2 regions of the Duganella sp. GW821-FHT07G03 genome follow, and region 1 is predicted to be linked to the other one. Evidence: riboswitches for the same ligand, from Rfam matches in the RefSeq annotation. Region 1 holds a riboswitch; the other holds the start of a gene.
What was found. A riboswitch is a leader RNA that binds a small molecule or an ion and turns the genes downstream of it on or off. The one in region 1 is predicted to bind cobalamin.
Positions count from the first base shown of each region.

Region 2: linked by a shared signal. The riboswitch ahead of AC07OK_RS29960 (TonB-dependent receptor domain-containing protein) and the one ahead of AC07OK_RS07705 (MotA/TolQ/ExbB proton channel family protein) in region 1 are both predicted to bind cobalamin.

Region 1 is NZ_JBWKQE010000004.1:106,066-111,886, reverse strand. Features, by position in the region: gene AC07OK_RS07720 (glycosyltransferase) at 1-143, shown strand, start outside; gene AC07OK_RS07715 (heavy metal translocating P-type ATPase) at 201-2,432, shown strand; gene cueR (Cu(I)-responsive transcriptional regulator) at 2,429-2,815, shown strand; cobalamin riboswitch at 2,817-3,037, shown strand; gene AC07OK_RS07705 (MotA/TolQ/ExbB proton channel family protein) at 3,222-3,818, shown strand; gene AC07OK_RS07700 (DUF2149 domain-containing protein) at 3,820-4,155, shown strand; gene AC07OK_RS07695 (cobaltochelatase subunit CobN) at 4,142-5,821, shown strand, end outside.
Region 2 is NZ_JBWKQE010000040.1:16,183-22,003, reverse strand. Features, by position in the region: gene cobT (nicotinate-nucleotide--dimethylbenzimidazole phosphoribosyltransferase) at 256-1,290, shown strand; gene AC07OK_RS29970 (adenosylcobinamide-GDP ribazoletransferase) at 1,296-2,078, shown strand; gene AC07OK_RS29965 (histidine phosphatase family protein) at 2,083-2,634, shown strand; cobalamin riboswitch at 2,668-2,889, shown strand; gene AC07OK_RS29960 (TonB-dependent receptor domain-containing protein) at 3,021-4,871, shown strand; gene AC07OK_RS29955 (FecCD family ABC transporter permease) at 4,951-5,821, shown strand, end outside.

The sequences.
Region 1 (5,821 bases):
AGCACGCCGATCGCCTGCTGGGCGCGGTGGAGGTGCGCTCCGCGCTGGCCGCCTTGCAGGGCGACGTCCGGCATTGCGACGGCGCCGTGCGTGGCGCGGACGTGATCGACACGGTGCTCGCTTCGCTTGAAAAAAGCGCTTGACCTTCCCATCGTGGGATACTTGATGCTGTTGTCATCAAGTCGTCCATAGGGTTAGCCATGTCCACTTCCGCTGTTCCCGTTGCGCTGTCGTTCAACATCGAGGGCATGAGCTGCGCCTCGTGCGTCGGCCGCGTCGAACGCGTGCTGGCCGCCGTGCCGGGCGTGGACAAGGTCAGCGTCAACCTGGCCACCGAATCGGCGCGGGTGGAGTCGTCGCAGCCGCTCGATTTCGCGCTGCTGGCGCAAGCGGTCGACCAGGCCGGCTACCACGCCACGCCGGAACGCACGCCGTCGTCTCCCGCGCCCGCAGCGCCGGCGGCTACGCTGGCCCATCCGGGCGGCGGTCGCGCGGTGCTGCTGGCGGCCGTGCTGTCGCTGCCCCTGCTGTTGCCGATGCTGCTGGAACTGGCCGGCGTGCACTGGATGCTGGACGGCCGCGTGCAGCTGCTGCTGGCGACGCCGGTGCAGTTCTGGCTCGGCGCCCGATTCTATCGCGCCGGCTGGCTGGCGCTGCGCGCCCGCAGCGGCAATATGGACCTGCTGGTGGCGCTGGGCACCAGCGCCGCGTATGGCCTGAGCGTCTACCAGCTGCTGGCGTCGACCTCCGCCATGCCGCATCTGTATTTTGAAGCGTCGGCCGTGGTGATCACCCTGATCTTGCTGGGCAAATGGCTGGAGGCGCGCGCCAAGCGCCAGACCACGTCGGCCATCCGCGCCTTGCAGGTGCTGCGGCCCGAAGCTGCGCGGGTGCGGCGCGGCGCGCAGGATGTCGAAGTGCCGATCGCCGAGGTGCGTCCGGGCGAGCTGGTGGTGGTGCGGCCGGGCGAGCGGGTGGCGGCGGACGGTGTGGTGGTGGAGGGCGCCAGCCATGTCGACGAAGCGCTCATCACCGGCGAAAGCCTGCCCGTGGCGCGCCACGCCGGCGACCATGTGACGGGCGGCGCCATCAACGGCGAAGGCCTGCTGCTGGTGCGGGTGACGGCGGTGGGCGCCGAGAGCACGCTGGCGCGCATCATCCGCCTGGTGGAGGATGCGCAGGCGGCCAAGGCGCCGGTGCAGCATCTGGTGGACCGCGTCAGCGCGGTGTTCGTGCCGGTGGTGCTGGTGCTGGCGCTGGCGACCTTCGCCGGTTGGTGGCTGGCGAGCGGCGATGCCGAGCGGGCCATCATCAATGCGGTGGCGGTGATGGTGATCGCCTGTCCCTGCGCGCTGGGACTGGCGACGCCGGCCGCGATCATGGCCGGCACCGGCGTGGCGGCGCGTTATGGAATCCTGATCAAGGATGCGGAAGCGCTGGAGCTGGCGCACCGCATCACCACCGTGGCGTTCGACAAGACCGGCACGCTCACCGAGGGCAAGCCGTCGCTGGCGGCGCTGGAGCCGGTTGGCGTCGATGAAGGAAGGCTGCTGCAACTGGCCGCCGCCATCCAGCGCGGCAGCGAGCATGCGCTGGCACGCGCAGTCACCGATGCCGCCGCCGCGCGCGTCGCCACAGCCACCGCTGCGCCAACCGCCACCGGCGTTACCGCCTTGCCCGGCCGCGGCGTGGCGGCCATGGTCGACGGCGCACGCCTGATCCTGGGCAGCACGCGGCTGATGCAGGAGGAGGGCGTCGCACTCGACGCGTTGAGCGTCCGCGCCGCGGAACTGGAACGGCAAGGCCTGACGATATCCTGGCTGGCCGCTACAAACGCGCCGCAGCCGCCGCAGCTATTGGGCCTGCTGGCCTTCGGCGACCGCGTCAAACCGCAAGCCCGCGCCGCGCTCGAAGCGCTGCATGCGATGCACATCCAGACCATCCTGCTCACCGGCGACAACCAGGGCAGCGCCGACGCCGTCGGCAAGGAACTGGGCATAGGCCGCATCATCGCCAACATGCTCCCCGCCGACAAGGCGGCCGCCGTCGCCGGCCTGAAGACCGGCGACGCCTGCATCGCCATGGTCGGCGACGGCATCAACGACGCGCCCGCGCTGGCCGCCGCCGATGTCGGCATCGCCATGTCGAGCGGCACCGACGTCGCCATGCACGCCGCCGGCATCACGCTGATGCGCGGCGATCCGGCGCTGGTGGCCGCCGCCATCTCGATCTCGCGCCGCAGCTACAGCAAGATACGCCAGAACCTGTTCTGGGCCTTCATCTACAACCTGGTCGGCATACCGCTGGCCGCCTTCGGCCTGCTCAACCCCATGGTTGCCGGCGCCGCGATGGCGCTCAGCTCCGTCAGCGTGATCAGCAACGCCTTGCTGCTGCGCCGCTGGAAGCCGGACCATCAGAAAGGACCAGCATGAACATCGGACAAGCGGCAGCGGCCAGCGGCGTCTCGGCCAAGATGATCCGCTACTACGAAAGCATCGCCCTGATCCCGCCGGGCAAGCGCAGCGAGGCCGGCTACCGCATCTACGGCGACAGCGACCTGCACGCGCTGCGCTTCGTCAAGCGCGGGCGGTCGCTGGGATTTTCGCTGGACCAGATCCGCGAGCTGCTGTCGCTGTGGCAGAACAAGGAGCGCGCCAGCGCCGACGTCAAGATCATCGCCATGGGCCACGTGGCGGAGCTGAACCAGCGCATCGCCGAGCTGACCGAAATGCGCGACACCCTGCAAACACTGGCCGGATGCTGCCACGGCGACCATCGCCCCGACTGTCCTATTCTCCAATCGCTGGCCAACTAAAGTATAATCGCCCGGTTTTGGTGCCCGCGCGTCTGTCCAGACGCGCAGTTAAACGGGAAACATGGAGCTGGCCACGCCAGCCAACATGTGCTGCCCCCGCAACGGTAAACAAGCGTCGTCGTTGACGACAAATCCGCCTCTTCAAACCACTGTGCAGTCGCATGGGAAGGTCAGGCGGTGTCGCTTGCCAGCCCGGATACCGGCCAGGACAGGTGGAAATGCCCAGGCATTTCTTTTCAATCCGCTCACGGGGAAGTGAGCGGCTTGCATCTGTTGCGATCTACATCTATGCATCGATTTTGCGCGCCACGGCCTTGCCGACTGGCGGCCGTGCCTTGCGCACGCGCCGTCCAGGTACACCTGCGCCTGCGCCCCGATTTTTCCTCTCTGCCTACAGGACCCGCCTATGTTTAACCTGCCCGCCGACGCGGCCGTGCACTCCATCGAGACACTGCTGTATTCCATTTCCACCATCCTGTACCTGCCCGTGCTGCTGGGGATCGCGGCGCTAGTGCTGCATATGCTGGTGTGCTTCGGCACCTTCGGCGCCGAATGGCTGGAACGCCGCCGCGGCGTACGTGTGCTGGTCGCCACCGCCAAGCAGGAGATGGCCGCCGTGCTGACCGCGCAGGAAGGCGAGCCAGGACTGGACGCCCGCCTTGAACGACTGGTGCAGCGCGCCGACGTCAATGGCGTGCGCCGCCTGGACGGGGTACGCTTCGTGGTGCGCGTCGGCCCGGCGCTGGGGCTGATGGGTACCCTGATCCCGATGGGCATCTCGCTGGCCGGCCTGGCGCAGGGCAACCTGCCGAAGATGGCCGAGTCGATGACCACCGCCTTTACCGCCACCGTGGTCGGCCTGGCGTGCAGCGTCAGCGCCTATGTCCTGAGCCTGGTGCGCGAGCACTGGCTGCGCAGCGACCTGACCGAGATCGCCTACGCGGCCGAATCCCACCTCGCGGCGCAAGACCACAAGCCGCACCTGGTGCGCGCGGGAGCCTGAGATGCGCTATATGAACCGCCACCGCTACAGCCGCATCGGCGAGCATAACGAAGACCCGCTGGCCGGCGTCGCCAACCTGTTCGACGCCAGCATCGTCTTCATCGTCGCCATGATGCTGGCGCTGTTCTCGGCCTGGAACATGATGGACCTGCTGGACCCGAACTCCGAAGTCACCATCGCCAAGAAAAGCGCCGACGGCCATGTCGAGGTGCTGACCAAGAAGGGCGCCGAAATCAAGGTGAGCAAAGTGAGCGACAAGCCGCTGTCGGGTTCCGGCAAACGCCTGGGCACCGCGTATCAACTGCCGGATGGGAAGGTCGTGTATGTACCTGAATAAAAAATTGTGGGCGCTGCTGCTGTTGCTGGCGTCCTTGTGCGTCGGCGGTTATGTGCACTCGGCGCAGGCGCCGCGCACCTTGGCGCTGATGCTGGGCGATATCGAATCGCGCCCGGCGGTGCTGGCGGTGCGCGGCCTGCAGGCCGAGTTGAAAGAGCTGAACGTCGCCGTGCGCATCATCCCCGCCAACGGCATGACGCCGGCCGACCGCGCGGCCCTGACCAGCGCCGACGTGGCGATCGTCAATACCAAGGGCCGCCAGGCCATGGTGGCGCTGGGCGCCGAACTGCAGGCCTTGCAGAAGGCGCGCCGTCCTGTGTTCGCGGTCGGCGGCGCCATCGACGACAGCCTGCGCGAGCAGGGTGTGCGCGACGATAAAACCATACAGTCCTACCACAGCGAAGGCGGCGTGGAGAACATGGGCAACCTGCTGCGCTACATCCTGCGCAACCACTTCGGTGCCAGGCTGTCCGTCGCGCCGGTGCATGCGATGCCGGAAGTGGGCCTGTACGACGTGGCGGCCAACCGCACGTCCGGCAGCTACGAGCAGTACCTGCAAGGCTACGCCAGCTACAAGCCCGGCGCGCCATGGATCGCGGTGCCGTTCTATCGCGCCAGCCTGGTGGCGGGACAAACGCTGCCGCTGGCCGCCATCGTCGCGCGCCTTGAGGCCAGCGGCTACAACGTGCTGCCAGTGTTCGGCTATCCCTACGACGTGCCGCTGCGCTTCCTGCTGGACGAAAACGGCAAGAGCCGCGTCGAGCTGATTGTCGCATTGGGCATGAAGGTGGGCGGCACCGCCAACACCGGCGCGCTGCTGGACAAGATCGGCGTCCCGGCGATCAATGCCATCACCCTGAGCCAGCAGTCGTTGGCGCAGTGGCAGGAATCGAAGATCGGCCTCGATATCATCGAACGCACCTGGCAGCTGGCCGGCGCCGAAGTGGCAGGCCTGATCCAGCCGACCGTGGTCGCCAGCCGTGAACGCATCAGCGATGCGCAGACCGGCCTGGCCTACGTCGAAGAGACGCCGATCCCCGAGCGCATCGAACGCTTGAATGAGCGCGTCGCCAGTTGGATGGCCTTGCGTCTCAAAGCCAACGGCGACAAGCGCATTGCCATGCTGTACTTTAACTATCCGCACGGTTCCGAGACCATCGGCGCGGCCTACCTGAACGTGCTGCCGGAGAGCCTGTGGCAGATCGTCCAGCGCCTGAAGCAGGAAGGCTACCAGACCGGGAACGCGCTGCCGCCATCGCAGCAAGAGCTGCAAGGCGAGATCCAGCAGTGGGGCAACTACCCCGGCAAATCCAAGGGCGATTACATGGCGGGCCTGAAGCATCTGGCCGAAAGCGGCCAGGCGCTGCTGGTGCCGTTGGCCGACTACCAGAAGTGGTTCGCCACGCTGGCGCAGCCGCTGCGCGCGTCGATCGAAAAATCCTGGGGCAAGCCGGAGAACGCGCCGGTCCTGTGGCGTAACGCCAAGGGCGAGCCGTTCTTCGTCTATCCGGCGCGCCGCTTCGGCAATGTGCTGATGGCGCCGCAGCCCGGCCGCGCCTGGGAGCAGAACCTGGAGAAGCTGCACAATGAAGTCAGCATGCCGCCGTCGCACGAATACATCGCGTTCTATCTGTGGCTGCAAAAAGGCTTCCAGGCCAACGCCGTC
Region 2 (5,821 bases), on a different contig from region 1:
TCAAACGTCCACACTTATCGACTGTAAATTTTTAAAGAACTTTATTCGGTACTGCTTGCAACTAGCGACAAATCGTTTTGTTTGTCAGCTGCGAAGAAGGAAGATTATGAGGCGTTTCGCCGTTTTCGTCAACCCTCTTTTTCTCCGCTCACTTCACATTTTCGTGTGTCGTTTTGCGGGGAGGCGAACTATAGCAAGAGCTGCCGGTGCTTGCAAGGGTAAAATACCGACTTCACCGATTTATAAGCCGCCCACATGTTCATTCCAACTATCCCTACTACTAAGAACGAGACGCTGGCTGCTCTGCTGGACAATGCCATCAACAATAAGACCAAGCCGCTGGGTAGCCTGGGCGTACTGGAATCGCTGGCCAAACAAATCGGCCTGATACAGAACACCCGTGTACCCGCGGTCACGCAACCAACCATCCTAGTGTTTGCGGCCGATCACGGCGTGGTCGCGGAAGGCATCTCTGCCTACCCGCAGGACGTGACCTGGCAGATGGTCGAGAACTTCCTCGCGCGCGGCGCGGCCATCAACATCTTCGCGACGCAGAACAACTGCGAACTGCGCGTCATCGATGCCGGCGTCAATCACCACTTCGGGCCGCGCGTCGGCCTGATCGACCGCAAGCTGGCGCCCGGCACCCGCAACTTCGCGCAGGAACCGGCGATGAGCAGCGCCACTTGCGAGGCCGCGCTGGCAGCAGGCATGAACTTGATCGCAGAACTCGATGGCAACGTGGTCGGCTTCGGCGAGATGGGCATCGGCAACACTACCGCCGCCGCCGCGCTAATGCACAAGCTGACCGGCATCCCGGTCGCGCAATGCGTGGGCGCCGGCACCGGCCTCTCGGCGGAAGGCATCCTGCGCAAGCAGCACGTGATTGAAGCGGCAGCAGCCAAACATGCCGCCGCAGTCGAACCGCTGGACGTGCTGGCCACCTTCGGCGGCCTGGAAATCGCCATGATGACCGGCGCCATATTGAAGGCAGCCGAATTGCGCAAAGTGCTGCTGATCGACGGCTTCATCGTCACCAGTGCGCTGCTGGTCGCCGCCCGGTTGCAACCGGCCATCCTGGACTACTGCGTGTTCGCTCACTGCTCCGACGAAAACGGCCACCAGCAAATGCTGGCCGCACTGGGGGCGGAGCCGCTGCTGAATCTGGGCCTACGCCTGGGCGAAGGCACCGGCTGCGCGCTGGCGCTACCGCTACTACACGCTTCGGTCAATTTCCTGAACCAGATGGCCACGTTCGAATCGGCCCATGTCAGCGAAAAGTCCGAGTAGACGCCGTGCACCAACTACGCTTGTTCTTCACCGCGCTACAGTTCTTCACCCGCCTGCCAATTCCAGCCTGGGTGGGTTTTGATCCTGCGTGGCTGAACCAGGCGTCGCGCTACTTCCCGCTGGTCGGCGTGGTGGTTGCGGCCATCACGGCCGGAGTCTATGCATTGACCGCTTGGTTCCTCCCCGCTCCGGTCGCCGCCCTGCTGTCGACTGCCGCCGGTATCTATGCCACCGGCGCCTTCCATGAAGACGGCTTTGCCGACATGTGCGACGGCTTCGGCGGCGGCATGACGCCCGAACGCGTACTGGAAATCATGAAGGACTCGCGCATCGGCGCTTACGGCGCCATTGGCATCATCTGCCTGCTCGCCACCAAATGCGCGGCGCTGTCCATGCTGCCGCCGCTGGAAGCGATTGCCGCGCTCTTCGTCGCCCATCCACTGTCGAGATTAATGGCCACCTCGCTGATCTGGCGTCTCGACTACGCGCGCGCCGAAGGCAAAGCCAAGCCGCTGGCGCAAAAGATGAGCACAGCCGAATTCGCGCTGGCCGTCGCCACTGCCGCCATTCCAGCGCTGGCGATGATCGCCTGCGGATGGCTGAAGTGGACCGCGCTGGCTGCGGGCGTCCTCGTCGCCGCCATCGCCACCGCCTGGCTGGCCCACAAATTCGTCCGTCGCATTGCCGGCTATACCGGCGACTGCCTCGGCGCCGTGCAGCAGCTCAGCGAGGTGACGTTCTACCTGTGCGTACTGGCCAGCATGCGCCACGGCGCCCTGCCCTGGTAACACTATGCAGCTGATACTGGTCCGCCATCCGCAACCGCTGATCGCACCCGGCATCTGCTATGGCCGCAGCGATCTCGCCGTGGCGCCCGAGCAGCTGGCGCATACGCTGGCCGCCTTGTCGACCACACTGCCCCAAGGCCGGCCTTTATATAGCAGCCCACTACGACGCTGCGCCACATTGGCGGCGCAACTGGCGGCGCCACTGCAAACTCCCGCGCCGCTGCTGGACGCCCGCATCGCAGAGATCGATTTCGGCGACTGGGAACTGCGTCCCTGGGACGATATCGCGCGCGCCGACATCGACGCCTGGGCCGCGGACCTGGTCAATTACCAACCGGGCGGTGGCGAAAGCGTGCTGCAAATGGCCGGCCGTATCGCCGCCTTTTACGCCGACCTCCAGCGCCAGCAGCGCGACGCCATCGTGATCTGCCACGCCGGCGCAATGCGCCTGATGTCAGCCTGCCATGCCGGCCTGCCCCCGGCCGAAATGGCGCTGCAAGCCGCTAGCCATCCGCATCAAATCGCCTACGGCGCCACGCTGGTGCTGCAAAACTAAACCGCCGCCCCATGACCGCCGCCGCACAAACCCGTATAATGACCGGGTTTTGGTGCCCGCGCGTCTGTCCAGATGCGCAGTTAAACGGGAAACATGAAGCTCTGTAAGAGTGCACGTGTGCTGCCCCCGCAACGGTAAGCAAGTGTCGCAGCTGATGCGCGACAAACCTCCTCTGACAAACCACTGTGCTCTGCATGGGAAGGTGAGGTGGTCTAACTTGCCAGCCCGGATACCGGCCAAATCAGGTGGAAGCGAGCGAACGGGATGTGCGCGAACGGATGGAGCCGACAACAACGGCTGCGCTGCATGCATCTCTCAATTCTCCGCTTCTGTTCAATCTGGCCCACGGGGACGTCGGCCGGTTGCTATTACAGAAAAATTACATCATGACCCTTCGTATCTCCCGTCCTGCGGCCTTGACGTCGCTGGCGCTGGCAATGGCCGCCTCCTACGCACACGCGGAACCAACCACCGGCACCGTACTGGTCACCGCCACCCGCAGCCCGCAAGCCCTGGCCGACGTGATCAGCGACAGCATCACCATCAGCGCCGAACAGATCGCCGAATCCGGCGCCGGCTCCATCGTCGACCTGCTGCAGCGCCAGCGCGGCATCGAGATCGCCCGCAACGGCGGCTCCGGCACCAACGCCACCGTGTTTATCCGCGGCGCCAACAGCAACCAGAATCTCGTGCTGGTCGACGGCGTGCGCATCGGCTCGTCGACCACCGGCGCCGCCAACTGGAGCGCCATTCCGCTGACCGCGATCGATCATATCGAGATTGTCTACGGCCCACTGAGCTCCCTGTATGGCGCGGACGCCATCGGCGGCGTGATCCAGATCTTCACCAAGAAGGGCACGGGCGCGCCGGCGTTCACCGCCTTCGCCGGCTACGGCACCGACAACACCCGCGAAGGCGATGTATCGGCCTCCGGCTCCACTGGCGGTGAACACAGCATCAGCTATGCGATCAGCGCCGGCAAGGAAAAATCGGATGGCTTCTCGTCCACCCGTCCTGGCAGCAGCTCCTATAACGCCGACAAAGACGGCTACGACCGCGAAAACGCAGCAGGTCAGTTCAGCCTGCGCCTGGCGGAAGGCCACGAAATCGGCACGCTGCTCCTGCAGAGCAAACTCAAATCCCAGTATGACAGCGGTTCCTCGTCCTACGACGTGCGCTCGAAGGCAAAGCTGGAAAACGCCGCCATCTACAGCAAAAACCAGATCCTGCCGATCTGGCAAAGCCTGGTCCAGTATTCGCGGACCAAGGACGAAGGCGCCAACTACACCAGCGCCCTGGCATCGGGCTATTCGCAGATCAACACCAGGCAGACCACCTTCACCTGGCAGAATGATGTGCAGATCGGCGCCGACATGCTGCAACTGCTGTACGACCACCGCAAGGAAGAAGTCGAGACCAACGGCTTCAAGTTGGACAACCCGCAGCGCACCACCAACTCTCTCGCGGCTTCGTACAACGCCCGTCGCGGCGACAACCTGTTCAACGCCAGCGTACGCCGCGACAAATCGCTCTACGGCTCGAAGAACACCGGCTCGCTGGGCTATGGCTACAACTTCACGCAGGCGCTGCGCGCTACCGCCAGCTACGGCACCAGCTTCCGCGCACCGACCTACAATGAACTGTACTACCCGTCCTACGGCAATCCAGCCAACAAACCGGAACTGGGCAAGAACGCCGAAATTGGTCTGCGCTACGACAGCGGCGCCACCGCGCTGAACGCCAGCTATTACCGCAACCGCTTGACCGACCTGCTGGTGAACACCACGCCATGCCCGTTCTCTGGTGCGAAGAGTGGCTGCGCCTACAACGTCAACCACGCGCTGCTTGAAGGCCTGACCATGGGCGCAAGCCAGCAGTTGGGCCGCTTCAACCTGGCCGCTACCGTCGACCTGCAAGATCCAAAGGACGAAACCAGTAATAGACGCTTGCAGCGCCGCGCCAAAAAGCACGGCAACCTGATGGCCGACTACAGCGCCGGCGCATTGAAGGCCGGCGTGGAACTGGAATTGTCCGGCGACCGCTACGAAGACGCCGCCAACAGCAACCGCCTGGGCGGCTATGGCCTGGTCAACCTGTACGCGACCTACCACTTCAACCGCGACTGGTCCGCGCTGGTCCGCTGGAATAATATCGGCGACAAGCAGTACGATCTGGCGCGCAATTACGCCACGCCGATGTCCAAGCTGTTTGCCGGTATCCGCTACGGCTACAAGTAAGCTGTAATGGTGTAACCTGCCGGGCGTGGGGCGCATCCGCCGCGCGCCCGGCAGTCTCACTTTTTTTTGAAAGCAGTGCATGCATTCTTTCTCCCGCAATCTGCGACAGCGCGCCGCCGTCACCTTGACAGGCTTGGTGCTGTTCGCGTTTGCCAGCCTGGTTTTCTCGGGCATGACCGGTTCGGTCTCGATTCCCCTCTCCGACATTCCCGCGGCAGTCAACGAACTGCTGCATGGCCAAAGCCAAACACTGGCCTCCACACTGCTCGATCTGCGCCTAAGCCGCGCGCTAACCGCCTTCGTCACCGGCGCGGCCCTGTCGCTGGCGGGCGTGATGATGCAGGCGCTGTTGCGCAACCCGCTGGCCGACCCCTATGTACTCGGCATTTCCGCCGGCGCGTCCGTCGGCGCCCTGGCCGCACTGCTGTTCGGCTGCGCCATCTGGATGGTCGACGCGTCGGCCTTCGGCGGCGCGGTCGCCGTCTCGATGATGCTGTACCTGCTGGCCCGGCGCGACCTGCGCGGCGGTGCGGCGGCCGAAGGCGGCACCGCCTTGCTGCTGCTGACCGGCGTGATCCTGTCCTCCGCCTGCATGGCGATGGTGACGTTGATGCTCTCCATCGCGCCTGAAAGCCGTTTGCGCAGCATGGTGTTCTGGATGATCGGCGACCTGGCCGGCGCACCGATGCGCGCGCTGCCCTGGATCGTGCTGGTCGGCGGCCTGGTATTCGCCTTGCGCAGCGCCCGCTCCATGAACGTGATGGCGCTGCACGCCGAAGCCGCCGCCACGCTAGGCATCCGCGTCGGCGCCTTGCGCAAAGGTCTGTTCTTTGCATCCGGCCTGCTGACCGCCAGCGCCGTCACCAGCGCGGGCAGCGTCGGCTTCGTCGGCCTGATCGTGCCGCACGCCTGCCGCTTCGCCGTCGGCGCGGATCACCGCGTACTGATCC